DNA from 2 places in the Nitrospirillum guaranorum genome. Region 1 is predicted to be linked to the other one. Evidence: predicted binding sites of a transcription regulator. Region 1 holds the regulator's gene; the other holds the start of a gene.

Evidence for each region. Region 1 encodes LexA, which represses DNA repair genes until DNA is damaged. Its sites were predicted from a motif close to ATGTTCTANTTTGGTTC; they were not measured.
Region 2: the regulator LexA is predicted to act here: its motif matches at 3,571-3,587, upstream of UAJ10_RS13800 (PA0069 family radical SAM protein).

What each region holds. Positions count from the first base shown of each region.
Region 1 covers NZ_JAYEES010000003.1:1,739,161-1,746,778, forward strand. The annotation lists gene UAJ10_RS16945 (ComEC/Rec2 family competence protein) at 1-1,886, shown strand, start outside; gene lexA (transcriptional repressor LexA) at 1,925-2,638, opposite strand; gene UAJ10_RS16955 (molybdopterin molybdotransferase MoeA) at 2,791-3,990, opposite strand; gene moaC (cyclic pyranopterin monophosphate synthase MoaC) at 4,023-4,514, opposite strand; gene trpC (indole-3-glycerol phosphate synthase TrpC) at 4,518-5,333, opposite strand; gene trpD (anthranilate phosphoribosyltransferase) at 5,330-6,394, opposite strand; partial or broken gene UAJ10_RS16975 (anthranilate synthase component II) at 6,391-7,013, opposite strand; gene UAJ10_RS16980 (divergent polysaccharide deacetylase family protein) at 7,336-7,618, shown strand, end outside.
Region 2 covers NZ_JAYEES010000003.1:1,065,140-1,072,757, forward strand. The annotation lists gene UAJ10_RS13785 (ExbD/TolR family protein) at 1-437, shown strand, start outside; gene UAJ10_RS13790 (ExbD/TolR family protein) at 462-884, shown strand; gene UAJ10_RS13795 (hypothetical protein) at 1,091-2,338, shown strand; gene UAJ10_RS13800 (PA0069 family radical SAM protein) at 2,422-3,525, opposite strand; gene UAJ10_RS13805 (acyl-CoA desaturase) at 3,668-4,936, opposite strand; gene ftsE (cell division ATP-binding protein FtsE) at 5,124-5,861, opposite strand; gene UAJ10_RS13815 (hypothetical protein) at 5,947-6,777, opposite strand; gene moaB (molybdenum cofactor biosynthesis protein B) at 7,022-7,558, opposite strand.

The DNA.
Region 1 (7,618 bases):
TGCTGGCCCTGGGCGTGGGCTTCACGGCGGTGGAGGCCCGCACCACCTGGCTCAAGACCCCCATCCTGCAGCGTCCCCTGGGACCTGTGCCGGTGGAGGGCCGCGTGGCCAATGTGGAGCGGCTGGACAAGGGCGTACGCGTCACCCTGGCCGACCCACGCATTCCCCGCCTGGCGCCGGAGCTGACGCCGCCCGCCGTACGCATCCGTCTGCGGCCGACCGACGCGGCCCCGCCCGCCGGCACGCGGGTGCGTATCCTGGCGGCCCTGCGTCCGCCGCCGGACAGTCCGGAGCCGGGCGCCTACGATTTCCGCCGTTCCGCCTTTTACCAAGGCATCGGCGCCGTCGGCTTCGCGTTCAAGACGCCCGAGGTGGTGGCGCCGGCGCCGGTGGGTGTTGTCGGCTGGATCAACGACCTCGTGGTGGCCTTGCGTGAACTGATCGCCGACCGCGTGGCCGCCCGCCTCAGCGGCGCGCCCGCCATGATCGCCATCGCCCTGCTGAATGGGGAACAGACAGGTATTCCGCCCGACGACTTGCAGGCCATGCGCGTTTCCGGCCTGCAGCACATCCTGTCCATCTCCGGCCTGCACATCAGCCTGGTGGCGGCGTTGTTCTACTTTTTCGCCCGGGCGGCCCTGGCCCTGTGGGAGGGGGTGGCGCTGCGCTATCCCATCAAGAAGTGGGCCGCCGCCTTCGCCATACTGGCCACCCTGGCCTACATGATGCTGGTGGGCGCGCAAGTGCCCACCTTGCGCTCCGTCCTCATGACGGCGCTGGCCATGGTGGCCATCCTGGCCGACCGCTCGGTCCTGAGCCCCCGGGCCATCGCCGTCGCCGGCATCCTCTGCCTGCTGTACCAGCCGGAGCAATTGCCCGGTCCCAGTTTCCAGATGAGCTTCGGCGCCGTGCTGGCGCTGATCAGCGCGTACGAGGTCTTGCGCGGCCCCCTGAACCGTTGGCGCAAGGATGGGGGTTGGCTGCGCCGTGCCGCCCTGTTCGTCGGGGGGCTGTGCCTGACCTCCATCATTTCCACCATCGCCACCATGCCGTTCTGCCTCTACCACTTCCAGCAGGTGGCCAATTACGGCGTGCTGGCCAACCTGATCGGCATTCCCATCACCGAGCTGTGGATCATGCCGCTGTGCCTGCTGGCCTATGTCGCCATGCCCTTCCACCTGGAGGGCTGGATCATCGACATGATCGGCTGGGGCTGCGACGGCATCCTGTGGACGGCGCGCATTACGGCCGCCTTGCCCGGCGCGGCCCTGCATGGCGCGGCCTTGTCCGACGTGGCCTTCGGCCTGCTGGTGGTGGGCGGCCTGTGGCTGATGCTGTGGCGCCGCCGTTGGCGCCTGATCGGCCTGGCACCCATCGCGGTGGGCTGCGTGCTGGCGCCGCTGACGCCCCGGCCGGACATGGTGGTATCGGGTGGCGGCACCATGGTGGCGGTGCGCGATGGTGGCGGCAAGCTGTGGCTGTCCTCCTCACGGGGAGGCGGCTTCGAGGTGGAGACCTGGGGCAAGCGCGATGGCGGGGAAGGCCGCCCGCCCGCCTGGCCCACCGTGGGCACGGACGACGGCAGCCTGCGCTGCGACAGCCTGGGCTGCCTCTACCATCCCGACCTTTATCGACCGGAGCGGCGCGAGCCCGCCATCCCGGACGGGCGCCTGGTCGCCATCGCCTGGACCCGCGATGCCCTGGCGGAGGATTGCGACAATGCCGACCTGGTGATCTCCCGCGTGCCGGCGGCGGGCTGCGACGCCCCGCAGGTCATCGGCCCCGACGTGCTGGCCGCCCGCGGCGCGCACGCCCTGTACTTCGAACGCGGCGGTGTACGCATCGAGACGGTACACGACCCGCAAAGCAAACGGCCCTGGGACTGACGTCGCCAGGGCCGTTGTTTGGTCTAGGATGGCCGTGATCAATACCGGCGGAACAGGCCCACCAGGCGGCCCTGCACCCGCACGCGGTCGGCGCCGAACACCCGGGTCTCGTAGGAGGGGTTGGCCGGTTCCAGGGCGATGGAGTTGTTCTTACGGCGCAGGCGCTTCAGCGTCACTTCGGCGGCGTCAACCAGGGCGACGACGATGGCGCCGTTCTCCGCCGTCTCGCAGCGCTGGATGATGACGGTGTCGCCGTCGTGGATGCCGGCGTCCACCATGCTGTCGCCGGCGACTTCCAGGGCGTAATGCTCACCGATGCCCAGCATGGAGACGGGAATGTCGATGGTGCTGCCGCTATCGCGCAGCGCCTCGATGGGCAGGCCGGCGGCGATGCGACCGTACAGCGGCAGGCTGACGGCACCGATGGCATCGCCAGCATCCCGGCCGGGCAGGCCCGCCTGGAAATCGGCCTTGATGACATTGGGCTTGAACCGGGGCTCCACGTCCGCCGGTGCCGCGGCCTTCTTCGGCACCGGCGCTTCCGGCAGGCGCAACACCTCCAGCGCACGGGCCCGGTGCGGCAGGCGGCGGATGAACCCGCGCTCCTCCAACCCGGTGATCAGGCGATGGATGCCGGACTTGGACTTCAGTCCCAAGGCGTCCTTCATCTCATCGAATGAGGGGGAGACGCCGCCTTCACCCAGATGCTGGTGGATGTACAGCAGCAACTCCTGTTGCTTCCGCGTCAGCATATCGCCCCCTTCGCTGTGTCGAGCCGCTAGATATGGAACAAACCCGAAACGTACTGGCCATGTTCTATTTTGGTTCACGGCCCGCGTCAAGGGTTAGCGATGAAAAACCACCGGACGATGACAGATTTAGGGCGGCTGGAGGGGGATGGGCCTTAAATCTCGTCCAGCGGGACGATGTCCACCACCGTGCCGGCCTCGGCGGCGGGGGCGTGGGGCGGGCGGATGATCAGGCAATCCGCCGCCGCCAGGCGACTCAGCATGGAACTGTCCTGCTGGGTGAAGGGCGCGACGGCGGGCAGGGCGCCATCGCCGGCCACCAACGTGGCGCGTAGGTAGTCCTGACGCCGGTCGTTGGCGGGCAGCGCGCTGGCCAGCACCGCCCGCGCCCGGGGCAGCTCCGCCGGGGCCAAACCCTGCATCCGGCGCAGCGCCGGGACCAGGAACAGGGTGGCGCACACCAGGCTGGAGACGGGGTTGCCCGGCAGGCCCAGCAGGGGCGTGGCCCCCAGGCGGCCGAACATCAGCGGCTTGCCCGGCCGCATGGCGATCTTCCAGAAATCCAAGTCCAAACCCTGGCCGCCCAACGCGTCGCGCACCAGGTCGTATTCGCCAACGGACGCGCCGCCGGTGGTGACCAGCAGGTCGCAGCCCGCGGCCCCTCGCGCCAGGGTGGCCAGGGTGTCGGCGTCATCAGGCGCGATGCCCAGGTTGACTGGCGTGCCCCCGTGGCGCCGCACCAGCGCCGCCAGCGCCAGGCCGTTGCTGCTGACGATCTGCCCGGGGCCCAGCGGCTCGCCCGGCATCACCACCTCATCCCCCGTGGCCAGGATGGCGACGCGGGGACGGCGGTGCACGGTCAGGAACGGGTGGTTCATGGCGGCGGCCAGGGCCACGTCGCGCACGGTCAGGCGGCGGCCGGCTTTCAGGCCCACGGTGCCGGCGGTGAAGTCCAGGCCGGCGGCGCGCACCCAGCGGCCGGGCGTGCCCTCGCGCACGCGCACGGCTTGGCCCAGGTCGTCGCTATCCTCCTGCAGCACCACGGTGTCGGCGCCATCGGGGATGATGCTGCCGGTGAACAGGCGCACCGCCTGGCCCGGCGCCACCGTGCCGGCGAAGGGCCGGCCGGCCGGCGCCTCGCCGACGCGGGCCAACGTGACGGGCGAGGTGCCCAGATCCGATCCCCGCACCGCCCAGCCATCCATGGCGGAGACGGCGGCCGGCGGCTGCGTCACCCGGGCCACGACGTCGGCGGCCAGCACGCGGCCCTGCGCCTCGCCCACCCCCACCAGTTCGCCGGCCAGGGGCTGGAACTGGGCCAGGATGCGGGCCAGCGCTTCGTCAACGGGGATCATGGGAGGGACCTGCGGTTCAGAGGACTGTTCAGTCAGGGAGTGTCCGCGCGATAGGGGCCGCTCTTGCCGCCATCCTTGGCGATCAGGCGAATGTCGGCGATGACCATGCCCTTATCCACCGCCTTGCACATGTCGTACAGCGTCAGGGCGGCGACGCTGACGGCGGTCAGCGCCTCCATCTCCACCCCCGTGCGGCCCTTCAGCTTGGCCGTGGCCTCGATCTCCACGGCGTTCTGCTCGGGCAGACAGGTCAGGTCCACCGTCACCTTGGTCAGGGCCAGTGGGTGGCACAGGGGGATGAGGTCCGGCGTGCGCTTGGCCGCCATGATGCCGGCCAGCCGCGCCACGCCCAGCACATCGCCCTTGCCCATCTGGCCCGCCTGGATCAGGGCCAGGGTCTCCGCCTTCATGACCACGCGGCCACGGGCGGTCGCCAGACGTTCCGTCTCCGCCTTGTCGGAGACGTCGACCATCACCGCCTGGCCGGCGGCGTCGAAATGGGTGAAGCCGCTATTCTCCGCCATGGGTCACGCCACGGCCTTGTCGAGCCCCAACAGGGCGCGGGTGGCGGCGGCCACGTCGGCTTGGCGCATCAGCGACTCACCCACCAGGAAACGGCGGGCGCCCACGATTTCCATGCGCAGCAGGTCCTGCGGGCTGTACAGGCCGCTTTCCGCCACCAGGTGGCGGCCCGGCGGCACCATGCCGGCCAGCATCTCGGTGGTGGCGAGGTCGATGAACAGGGTCTTGAGGTTGCGGTTGTTCACGCCCAGCAGGCCGCCGGGCAGGGTCAGGGCGCGGCGCATCTCCTCGATGTCGTGCACCTCGACCAGGACATCCATGCCCCAGCCGGTGGCGGCGTCATAGAGCTCCAGCGCCTGGGCATCGTCCAGCGCCGCCATGATCAGCAGGATGCAGTCGGCACCCAGGGCACGCGCCTCCGCCACCTGGTAGGTGTCCAGCATGAAGTCCTTGCGCAGCACCGGCAGGTCGCAGGCGGCGCGGGCCGCCACCAGGTATTCATCGGCTCCCTGGAAATAGGGCACGTCGGTCAGCACCGACAGGCAGGCGGCGCCGCCCTCCTGGTAGGCCTTGGCCAGGGCGGGAGGATCGAAGTCCTCCCGGATCAGGCCCTTGCTGGGGCTGGCCTTCTTGATCTCGGCGATCAGGGCGTACAGGCCGGCGTCCACCTTGGCCTGTAGGGCGCGGGCGAAGCCCCGGGTGGGGCCGGCGTCGCGCGCCGCCTGTTCCACCTCGGCAAGGGGGCGGGCGGCCTTGGCATTGGCGATATGCTCACGCTTGTCGGCGCAAATCCGGGCCAGGACGTCTGCTGCGTCGCTCATGCGCGGGGTCCTTCTGTTTCTTCCGCCACCGGGGGCGGCAGGGGGCAATGACGGGCCAGGGCCGCCAGCTTGGCGGCGGCGCGGCCGTCGTCCAGTGCCTCGGCCGCCTGGGCCACGCCGTCACGCAAGGTGGTGGCCTTATCGGCGACGATCAAGGCGGCGGCCGCGTTGATCAGCACAATGTCACGGTAGGCGCCCTGTTCCCCCGCCAGCACGGCGCGCAGCGCCCGGGCATTCTCCGCCGCGTCGCCGCCCCGGATGTCCTGGGGCCGGGCGCGGGGCAGGCCGGCATCCTCCGGCGTCACCTGGAAGCGGCGGATGGCGCCGTGGCGCAGCTCCGCCACATGGGTGGCGCCGGTGGTGGTGATCTCGTCCAGCCCGTCCTCGCCGCTGACCACCCAGGCGACGTCCGTGCCCAGGCGGTTCAGCACCTGGGCCAGCGGTTCCACCCAGCGCTCGGCGAACACGCCCATCAGCTGGCGCTTGGCGCCCGCCGGATTGGACAGGGGGCCGGTCAGGTTGAAGATGGTGCGGGTGCCCAGCTCCACCCGCGTGGGGCCCACGTTGCGCATGGCGCCATGGTGGCGGGTGGCCATGAGGAAGGTGATGCCGTCCTGCCATAAGGCGGTGCGCACGGCCTCCAGCTCCGCCTCCACGTTCACGCCCAACTGGCCCAGCACGTCGGCGGCGCCGGATTTGGAGGAGAGGGCGCGGTTGCCGTGCTTGGCCACCGGCACGCCGCAGGCGGCCAGCACGAAGGCCACGGTGGTGGAGATGTTGTAGGTGCCGCTGGCGTCGCCGCCGGTGCCGCAAGTGTCGATGGTCCCCGGCGGGCAGTCGATGCGGGCGGCGCGGCCGCGCAGCGCGCGCACCGCGCCCGTGATCTCATCCACCGTTTCGCCGCGCACGCGCAGCGCCATGAGGAAGCCCCCCATCTGGGATGGGGTTGCGTTGCCGGACATGATGATGTCGAAGGCGGCCAGGGCCTGATCCTCCGACAGGCGCTTGCCCTCGGCCACCCGGCCGAGCAGCGCCTTCATGTCACCGATGTCACCGCTCATGCCGCCAGGCCGGTCTTCTTGACGGCCTTGCGCGCCACGCCGGCGAAATCCAGGAAGTTCGCCAGGATTTGGTGGCCGTGGTCGGAGGCGATGCTCTCGGGATGGAACTGCACGCCGTGGATGGGCAGGCTGCGGTGACGCAGCGCCATGATCATCTGGTCCTCGGCCCCCCCTCGATCCAGGCGACCGACTCCAGCTCCGCCGGCAGGGTCTCACGCTCCACGATCAGGGAGTGGTAGCGCGTGGCGGCGAAGGGGGTGGGCAGGGTCTTCATGACGCCTTCGCCCTGGTGGGTGACCTGGCTGACCTTGCCGTGCATGGGCACCGGCGCGCGGATGACGCGGCCGCCGAAGGCCTGGCCGATGGCCTGGTGGCCCAGGCAGACGCCCAGCAGGGGGATGCCCCGCTCCGCGGCGGCCGTGATCAGGGGCAGGCAGATGCCGGCCTTGTCCGGATCGCAAGGACCGGGGGACAGGACGATGGCCTCCGGCTTCAGGGCCAGCGCGTCATCCACACTCAGCGCGTTGTTACGCCAAACGGCCACGTCGGCGCCCAGCTCGCCGATGTAATGGACGAGATTGTACGTGAAGCTATCGTAATTATCGATGAGCAGCAGCATGATCTGGGAACCCGTTCGGGGGAAATTGGACGTGGCCAAAGGTGGCCTACACTAGTCCCGAGGCCGCGGGCAGGGCAACCGGATTGGGCGCGGATCCGGTAAGCGGCCTACGCCGGCTCGGCAAACGTGGAGGCGGCCTACGCCGCCGGCTGCTGCCTGTGATGGGCGACATACGCCGCCTAGGAGATTGCCAGCACAAGCGGGGCTGTAGCAGTACTGGTCAACCGGTTCCCAGTCGGGGCCCGGCCATCCGCCGTGAAGGGACAGTCATGACCGTTTCCGCCATCTCCGCCCCCGTTCCTTCCGGCCCACGGTTCCGCTGATGCCCCGCCGCGTCACTCCCCCGCCGCCGTTGGGCCGGCCTGGCCAGAAAGGCCCCAAGCGTGCGCCAACCCGCCGGCGCAAGGGCGCCCGGATCAGCCTGACCCGGACGCAGCTGGCCGGCGTCATCGGGCTGACCGCCATCGTGGCGCTGCTGGGCGCCTATGTGCTGGGCAACCGCCACCCGCATAAGCCCGCGGTCGCGACCGTGCCGACCCAGTCCGGGCCAGGCAAGACGGGACCCCGCCCGCCGGGCGCGCCGCCGGCACCGCCCCCGGAACAGC
Region 2 (7,618 bases), 670 kb from region 1:
TCGGTTCTGCCGGCGATGGTGATGATGATGGCGAGGTCGTATCGGCGATCAATACGACCCCCCTCGTCGACATCATGCTGGTGCTGCTGATCATCTTCCTGATTACGGTCCCCGTCGTCACCCACACGGTGAACGTGGACCTGCCGAAGGAACGTAATCAGCCTACCAAGACCAAGCCGGAAAACATCGTTATCGCGGTCAACCGCGACGGCGACATCTTCTGGAACGAGTCCAAGGTGCCGGACTACAGCGCGTTGCTTGAGAAGCTCAAGGTGCGCGCCGTGGACAAGCCCCAGCCGGAAGTCCACATCCGCGGCGACAAGAATGCGCGCTACGAGTATGTGGGCCGGGTGGTGGTGGCGGCCCAGCGGGCCGGTATCGTGAAGATCGGTTTCATCACCGAGCCGCCGGCAGGCGCGATCCCGGTCGCGCACTGACGGTCCTCCGAAGGAGTTTAAGCCATGGGTATGAACGTTGGCGGAGGCGGTGAAGACGAAGCCATGATGGACATCAACACCACGCCGCTCATCGACGTGATGTTGGTTCTGATCATCATGCTGATCATCACCATTCCGATCCAAACCCATGCGGTGAAGTTGGACATGCCGTCGGCGACCCCGCCGGTGACCAATACGACGCCGCCTGAGATCGTCAACATCATGGTGGATTTCGACAACACGATTCAGTGGAACGGAACCACCGTTGATCGCCATGAACTTGAGTTGCGTCTGAAGGACGCGGCGACCAAAAACCCGCAGCCCGAGGTTCATCTTTGGCCGAACAAGCTGGCCAAATATAACACCGTGGCGATGGTCATGGCCTCGGCCCAGCGCTTGGGCGTGACCAAGCTGGGTCTGGTGGGTGCGGAACAGTTCATGGACTAAGTCCGTGTATGCGGCGGCCTCGTTACCCGAGCTGGTCTTGGGATGCGGGGCCGCCGTAACCGTTTTTGGGGGCTCGTGATCTTTTGGGGGCACGGGCCCGTTTCGGGATGACTGTCCCGATTTCTCCCCAATTACCGATTAGATTTCCCGATATGAGGGGCCGCTCGTCGGTCCAGCCCTTCAACAAAGCAGGTAGAGTCCTCGGAATGATCGCCACGCACTTCCTTCGTGCCGCACTGCTCGCCTCGGCGCTCACCATGGGCGGCGCCGTTGTCATCAGCGCCACCACGCCGGCCCACGCTGCCGAAGCCAAGAAGTTCAGCCCGGAAGTCGGCAAGCCGCTGCAGGAAGCCCAGGCCGCGCTGAAGGCGGGCAAGTTCAAGGAAGCCTTGGACAAGATCGACGAGGCCGAGAAGGCCAGCAAGACGAAGTCTGCTTTCGAGACCTGCACCTTCGAGACGCTGCGTGCCTCGGCCTACAGCGGCCAGAAGGATATGGGCAATTTCGCCAAGTCGCTGGAATCGACCCTGTCGACCTGCCAGCTGGCGGATGCCGACAAGCTGAATCGTGACAGGCTGATCGGCGAGGCTTATTTCGCCGCGAAGAACTACGCCAAGTTCTCCGCCGCGTCCGACCGCTATTACAAGGACGGCGGCACCGACAACCACCTGAAGGAACTGGGCATCCAGATTTACCTGGACCAGAAGGACTACGCCAACGCCTCCAAGGCCGCGCGCGCCATGATCCAGGCCCAGGGTGGCAAGCCCTCCAAGACGTTGCTGCAGACCATTGCCAACGCCGAATACAACATGGATCACAAGGCTGCTTTCCTCGACGCGATGGAGCGCCTGCTGGTGAACTACCCGGACCAGGAAAGCTGGGAGAGCGTGATCCGTGGCGTGCAGAAGCTGCCCGGCTTCAACTCCAACCGCCTGCAGATCGACGTGCTGCGCCTGCAGATCGGTGCCGGCCTGGTGAAGGATCCGGGCCCCTATCTGGAATTCGCCCAGCTGGCCATGAGCGACGGCCTGGGCACCGAGGCCAAGGCCGTCATGGACAAGGGCTTCAAGGCCGGCATTCTGGGCAAGGCCCAGGGCGACCGCGAGAAGCGCTTGGCCGACATGGCCGGCAAGCAGGTCGATGACGATCAGCGCAAGCTGCCGGATGACGAGAAGGAAGCCGGCGCGCAGCCTGACGGCAAGCAGCTGGTGCGCGTCGGCACGCAGTACCTGGCCTTGGGCAACGCCGCCAAGGCCATCGAAGTCATTCAGGCCGGCATCAAGAAGGACCAGCTGAAGTATCCGGAAGAGGCCAAGCTGCGCCTGGTCCAGGCCTACCTGGCCGCCGGTCAGAAGCCCAAGGCGCTGGACGCCATGAAGAGCATCAAGGGCACTGACGGCACCGCCGACATCGCCCGCCTGTACCTGATCCAGGCCGGCGTCAGCCCGTTCTGATCCTCCTGAGCCCGGCGCCCGCGCCGGGCCCTGGACATGCGAAGGCCGGTCCCTGGCGGGGACCGGCCTTTGTCATTTGCGCTTCAGAACAGCGGCAGCTGATCGCCCGCCTGGGGTGGCGGCTGGAACAGGTCGCAGCGCATGCTCCAGCGCCGCTGGTCCAGACCCAGGCGCTTGACCGCCAGCCTGTAGCGGGCGTTTAGCAACTGGGCGTAGGCACCCGTGCCGCGCATGCGGGTGCCGAATTCGGCATGGTTGCGGCCGCCGTCGCGGCACTGGCGGATCAGGCTCAGCACATGGTCGGCCCGGTCGGGCACGTGCAGGCGCAGCCACTCCTCCATCAGGTCGCCCAGTTCCCGGGGCAGGCGCAGCAGGATGTAATGGCCCTGGGTGGCCCCAGCCTCCTTGGCGGCGGCCAGGATGCCCTCCAGCTCCGCGTCGTTCAGCGCCGGGATCATGGGGGAGGCCAGGACGCTGACGGGTACGCCCGCCTGTGACAGCTGGCGCACCGCGTCCAGGCGCCGCTGCGGCGTGCCGGCGCGGGGTTCCAGCTTGCGCGCCAGGTCGCGGTCCAGGGTGGTGATGGAGACCGAGACGCGCGCCAGGCCGTCGGCCGCCATGGGGGCCAGGATGTCCAGGTCACGCAGCACCAGGGGCGACTTGGTGATGATGCCCACCGGGTGGCGGAAGTCACGCAGCACCTCCAGCACGCCGCGGGTGATGCGCTCCGTCCGTTCGATGGGCTGATAGGCGTCGGTGTTGGCGCCCAGGGCGAGGGGCCGGGGCGTGTAGCCCTTGGCCCTCAGCTCCTTGGCCAGCAGCGCCGGGGCGTCGCGCTTGGCGTACAGGATGGTTTCGAAATCCAGGCCCGGGGAATGGCCCAGATAGGCGTGGCTGGGCCGGGCGAAACAATAGACGCAGCCATGCTCGCACCCCCGGTAGGGGTTGATGGAGCGGTCGAAATTCACGTCCGGGCTGTCGTTGTAGCTGATGACGCTGCGCGAGGTGTCCAGCCGCACCTGCGTGGCGGGGGCGGCCTCCAGATCGGCCTCTTCATCCCAGCCGTCGGTCCCCGCCCGAGCCCAGCCGTCGTCGGTGCGCACGCGGGCGTGGGCCTCGAACCGGCCCACGCGGTTGGAGATGGTGCCCCGGCCCTTCAGGGGGCGGTCATCCAGGATGTCGACCATGGTTCCCTCCGTTACCCGGGGGGCAGCCTACGCCCGGCAAAATAAGAACACAACATGAACATTTGGGGCGGCAGGACGTCGCTTGGGCAACAAAAAGGCCGCCCCTGAAGCCCCAGGGCGGCCTTGTCGTGAAGCGGTTGGGTCAGGCGGCGCTGGTGGCCAGGCGGGCGCAGACGGCCTCGATCAGCAGCTGGCGGGCCCGGTCGACGATATCGTCCATGGAGGTGGTGCGCACGAACATGGCGGCGGCCCGCTCCTTCAGCTCTTCCCGCGTGGGCAGGGTGGGCATGCTCGGCATGTGCAGCTCGGGCAGGCTGGGCATGGCGGGCATATGAAGCTCGGGCATGTGCAGCGAGGCCAGCATGGCCTCCGCCTGGGCGCGGGCGTTCTGCAGCTTGTGCTGCAACTCGGCCTTCACGTCGGCCAGCGAGGGGCTGTCGGCCAGGGTGGCCTGAAGGCGGGCGGCGATCTGCTCCACATGGAAGGTGGCGGCCAGCTGACCGGCGGCCTTCTCGATGATGGCCTTGCCCAGGCGCTGCTCGCCCCGCACCACGGCGGCCGGCGGGCGGTGCAGGTCCCAGGTGACGCCCACCCAGGAAAGCGCCTTGAGGATGTAGTAGGTGGTGTCCACCTCCCACCAACGGAAACCCTGGCAGGCGGCGCTCTGATAGGCGTGGTGGTTGTTGTGCCAACCCTCGCCCATGGTCAGCAGGGCGAACCACCAGTTGTTGCGGCTGTCGTCGCCGGTCAGGTAGCGGCGGCGGCCGTACACATGGGCCAGGGAGTTGATGCAGAAGGTGCCGTGGTAGGTGGCGATGGTGCTCCAGAAGAAGCCCACCACCAGGCCCGACCACCCGGCCGCGAACCACACGGCGACGGCCAGGATGAAGGCCGGCAGGTAGTGGAACCGGTCCAGGAAGCGCAGCTCGGGGAACTTGGCCAGGTCCGGCACGGCGGCCAGGTCCGTCTTGTCGTGGCGAGCGGTGAAGATCCAGCCCATGTGCGCATACCAAAAGCCGCGCTGCGCCGGGGAATGCACGTCCGCCGGGGTGTCGGAGTAGCGGTGGTGATGGCGGTGCTTCGCCGCCCACCACAGGATGCCGCGCTGGGCCGAGGTCTGGGCGATGAAGGCCAGGATGAACTGGAACCAGCGGCTGGTCTTATAGGCCCGGTGCGAGAAATACCGATGGTAGCCGCCGGTGATGCCGAACATGCGCAGGCCGTAGAGGCCGACGGCCAGGGCCACGTCCTGCCAGTAAACCCCGGTCCAGATGGCGCCCAGGCAGGCCAGGTGCACCAGGATGAAGGGCACGGCGCCGGTGGCTTGAATGTCGTCCAGGTAATGGTCGGCCGGGCTTTCGACCCGGGAGGCGTCGCCGGGGGCGGCAGTGTCGCGGGCGGGGCTGGTCACAGGCGTGTGCACTCCATCAGAAGCCGGCGGCGGGCCGGGCGGGGGTGATGTCTATATCGTCTGGATAGCAGAAATCGGCCTTAAAGCCGACTCCGCGTTTGGGGCGCTGGTCCTCTGGCGTCAGGATAAGGGGGCAACCCTGAAGGGGAGCTTAACGCCGGCGGTGGGGTGGCCGATTTGTGCTGGGTCAAAAGTCCGGCGCAAGGTCGTCCGGCGCCAAGGCCTGGGCGGGGCCCACGGCGCTGCTGGCGGCCCCCTCCATCCACCAACCGGAATCGGCCAGCTTGCCCTCATACAGCTCCATCACCGGCTTTTGCAGGCGGTCGACCAGCACCATGTCGTGCGTCGCCACCAGGCAGGTGGTGCCCAGTTTGTTCAGCTCGATGAACAGCCGCATGATGCGCAGGCTCATCTCACGGTCGATGTTGCCCGTGGGCTCGTCGGCGATGATCAGCTTGGGCCGGGTGACGACGGCGCGGGCGATGGCCACCAGCTGCTTCTGTCCGCCCGACAGGCGCAAGGGCCGCTCGTCCAGCTTGGCCTTCAGCCCCACCCACGACAGCAGCTCCGTCACGCTTTCCTGCACGTGGGCCTCGTCCTGGCCGGCCAGGCGCAGGGGAAGGGCCACGTTGTCGAACACCGTCAGATGGTTCATCAGGCGGAAGTCCTGGAACACCACGCCGATCTGGCGGCGGATGGCGGGTAGGGCCTTGCGCGGGGTCTTGGACAGGGGATGGCCCAGCAGGGTGATCAGGCCGCGCGACGGCCGCTCCGCCAGGTACAGCAGCTTCAACAGGCTGGACTTGCCGGCGCCGGTGGGGCCGGTCAGAAAATGGAAGGACCCGGGCGCGAGTTCGAAGCTGATGTCACGCAGCACCTCGGGCCCGGTGCCATAGCGCAGGCCGACGTTCTCGAAGCGGACCAATGGCGAGGTATCCTTGAAATGGAAAGGGCCCGGCCTGCCCGCTTACGGGGCGGGGCCGGGCCCGATCCAGGAAGGGGAGGGGCGCTTACTCGGCCGAGGCCGCCTCGGCGTCCGCGCGCTCGGTGGCCGGGAACAAGCCGGCCTTCTCGAACGAGGTCAGCGTCTCCTGCGCCCAGGCACGCAGGTCGGTCAGGCCGCTGTGGCCGGTCCACACGTCGATGCCGTAGCGCTTCTCCAGGTCGGCGTCGGTCATCTTCAGCGCGTCGCGGACGGAGATGAACTCCTTCTCCAGCAGCTTCCAGATGTCGCTTTCGCAGCGCTTGATGGTGATGAGGCCGACGCCCTGGCTCTGGAAGCTCTTCAGGCGACGGAAGGACTGGTCGTTCTCATACGGGGCGAAGCCGCCGGCGACCTCGTTCAGCACCACGAAGCGACGGCCGAAGGGCAGCCACTCGTTCTTGTCGAACGAGTACTGGATCAGGGCGCGGGCGTCCTCGATGGCCTGTGCCTCGGCCTTGGTGGTGACGATCAGGTCGATGGGGTTGCTGTTGCGGCGGCGCAGCAGGGCGCCGGCGTTGCGCGCCTCGGCCCAGGCGAACAGGTCGGCGGCCACGTTGGCGCCCACGTCCACCACATAGCCGCCCTCCAGCAGGGTGCGGCCGAACTCGTCCCAATACTTGATGGCCAGGTTGGGGTCGGTCGAGGTCTTGATGTTGGTCAGCTGCTCGCCGATGCCCAGCTCCTTCACGCCCGCGAACAGGCGGCCGAACTTGGACCGCTGGTTCAGCGTGTCGCTGTCGGCGGCGGCCAGCTTCACGGGCGCGCCCTTCTGCTCGTGCTGCAGGACCAGCATCTGGGCCACCAGCGTCTTGCCCTGGCCGCCGGTCTTGGCCATCGAGATATAGGTTCGCGTCATGGGGTCGTTCTCCTGGTCCCGCATTCTTGGTGCCGGCATCCCTGGCCGCCCACGTTCCCGTCGCCCGTAGGCGATATCCCCTGGGAAAGGAATCCCCGGAACGCGTCTGGCCACGGGCTGGACGGCATGGAAAAGGCGCGTCCGGCCGGGCCTTGAATCGATACAGGTTTTCACCCGTCGCTTCAACTGCGGGGGGCCGCCCTTAACCGAAATCGCACGGCGACGCCGCCCCAGGCCTCCGCCTTTAGGGAAGGTGCTCCCGCAGGCGGGGCATGATCTCCACCAGGTTGCAAGGCCGGAAGCGGTTGTCCAGCTGGTACTGCAGGATCAGGTCCCAGCCGTCGCGGCAGGCGCTGGGGCTGCCCGGCAGGGCGAACAGGTAGGTGCCGCCGGCGACCCCGCCGGTGGCCCGGCTTTGCAGGGACGAGGTGCCGATCTTGGCGTAGGACAGGGTGCGGAACATCTCGCCGAAACCGTCGATTCGCTTCTCATAGACGCTCTCGAACGCCTCCGGCGTCACGTCGCGGCCGGTCAGGCCGGTGCCGCCGGTGGAAATGACCACGTCCACCGCCGGGTCCGATATCCAGGCCCGCAGCTGGTCCGCGATGGCCGCCTGGTCGTCCTTCACGATGGCGCGGGCGACTAGCACATGGCCGGCGCCGGTCAGCCGCTCCACCAGGGTGTCGCCGGATTTGTCGGTCGCCGGGTCGCGGGTGTCGGACACCGTCATCACGGCGATCTGCACCGGCAGGAAGGGGCGGGTTTCATCGATGCGGGACAAGGGGGGCAGCCTCCTGTTCAGGTCATCCCCTTAAGTGAGGGGGCGGGCGGCCGCCGTCAA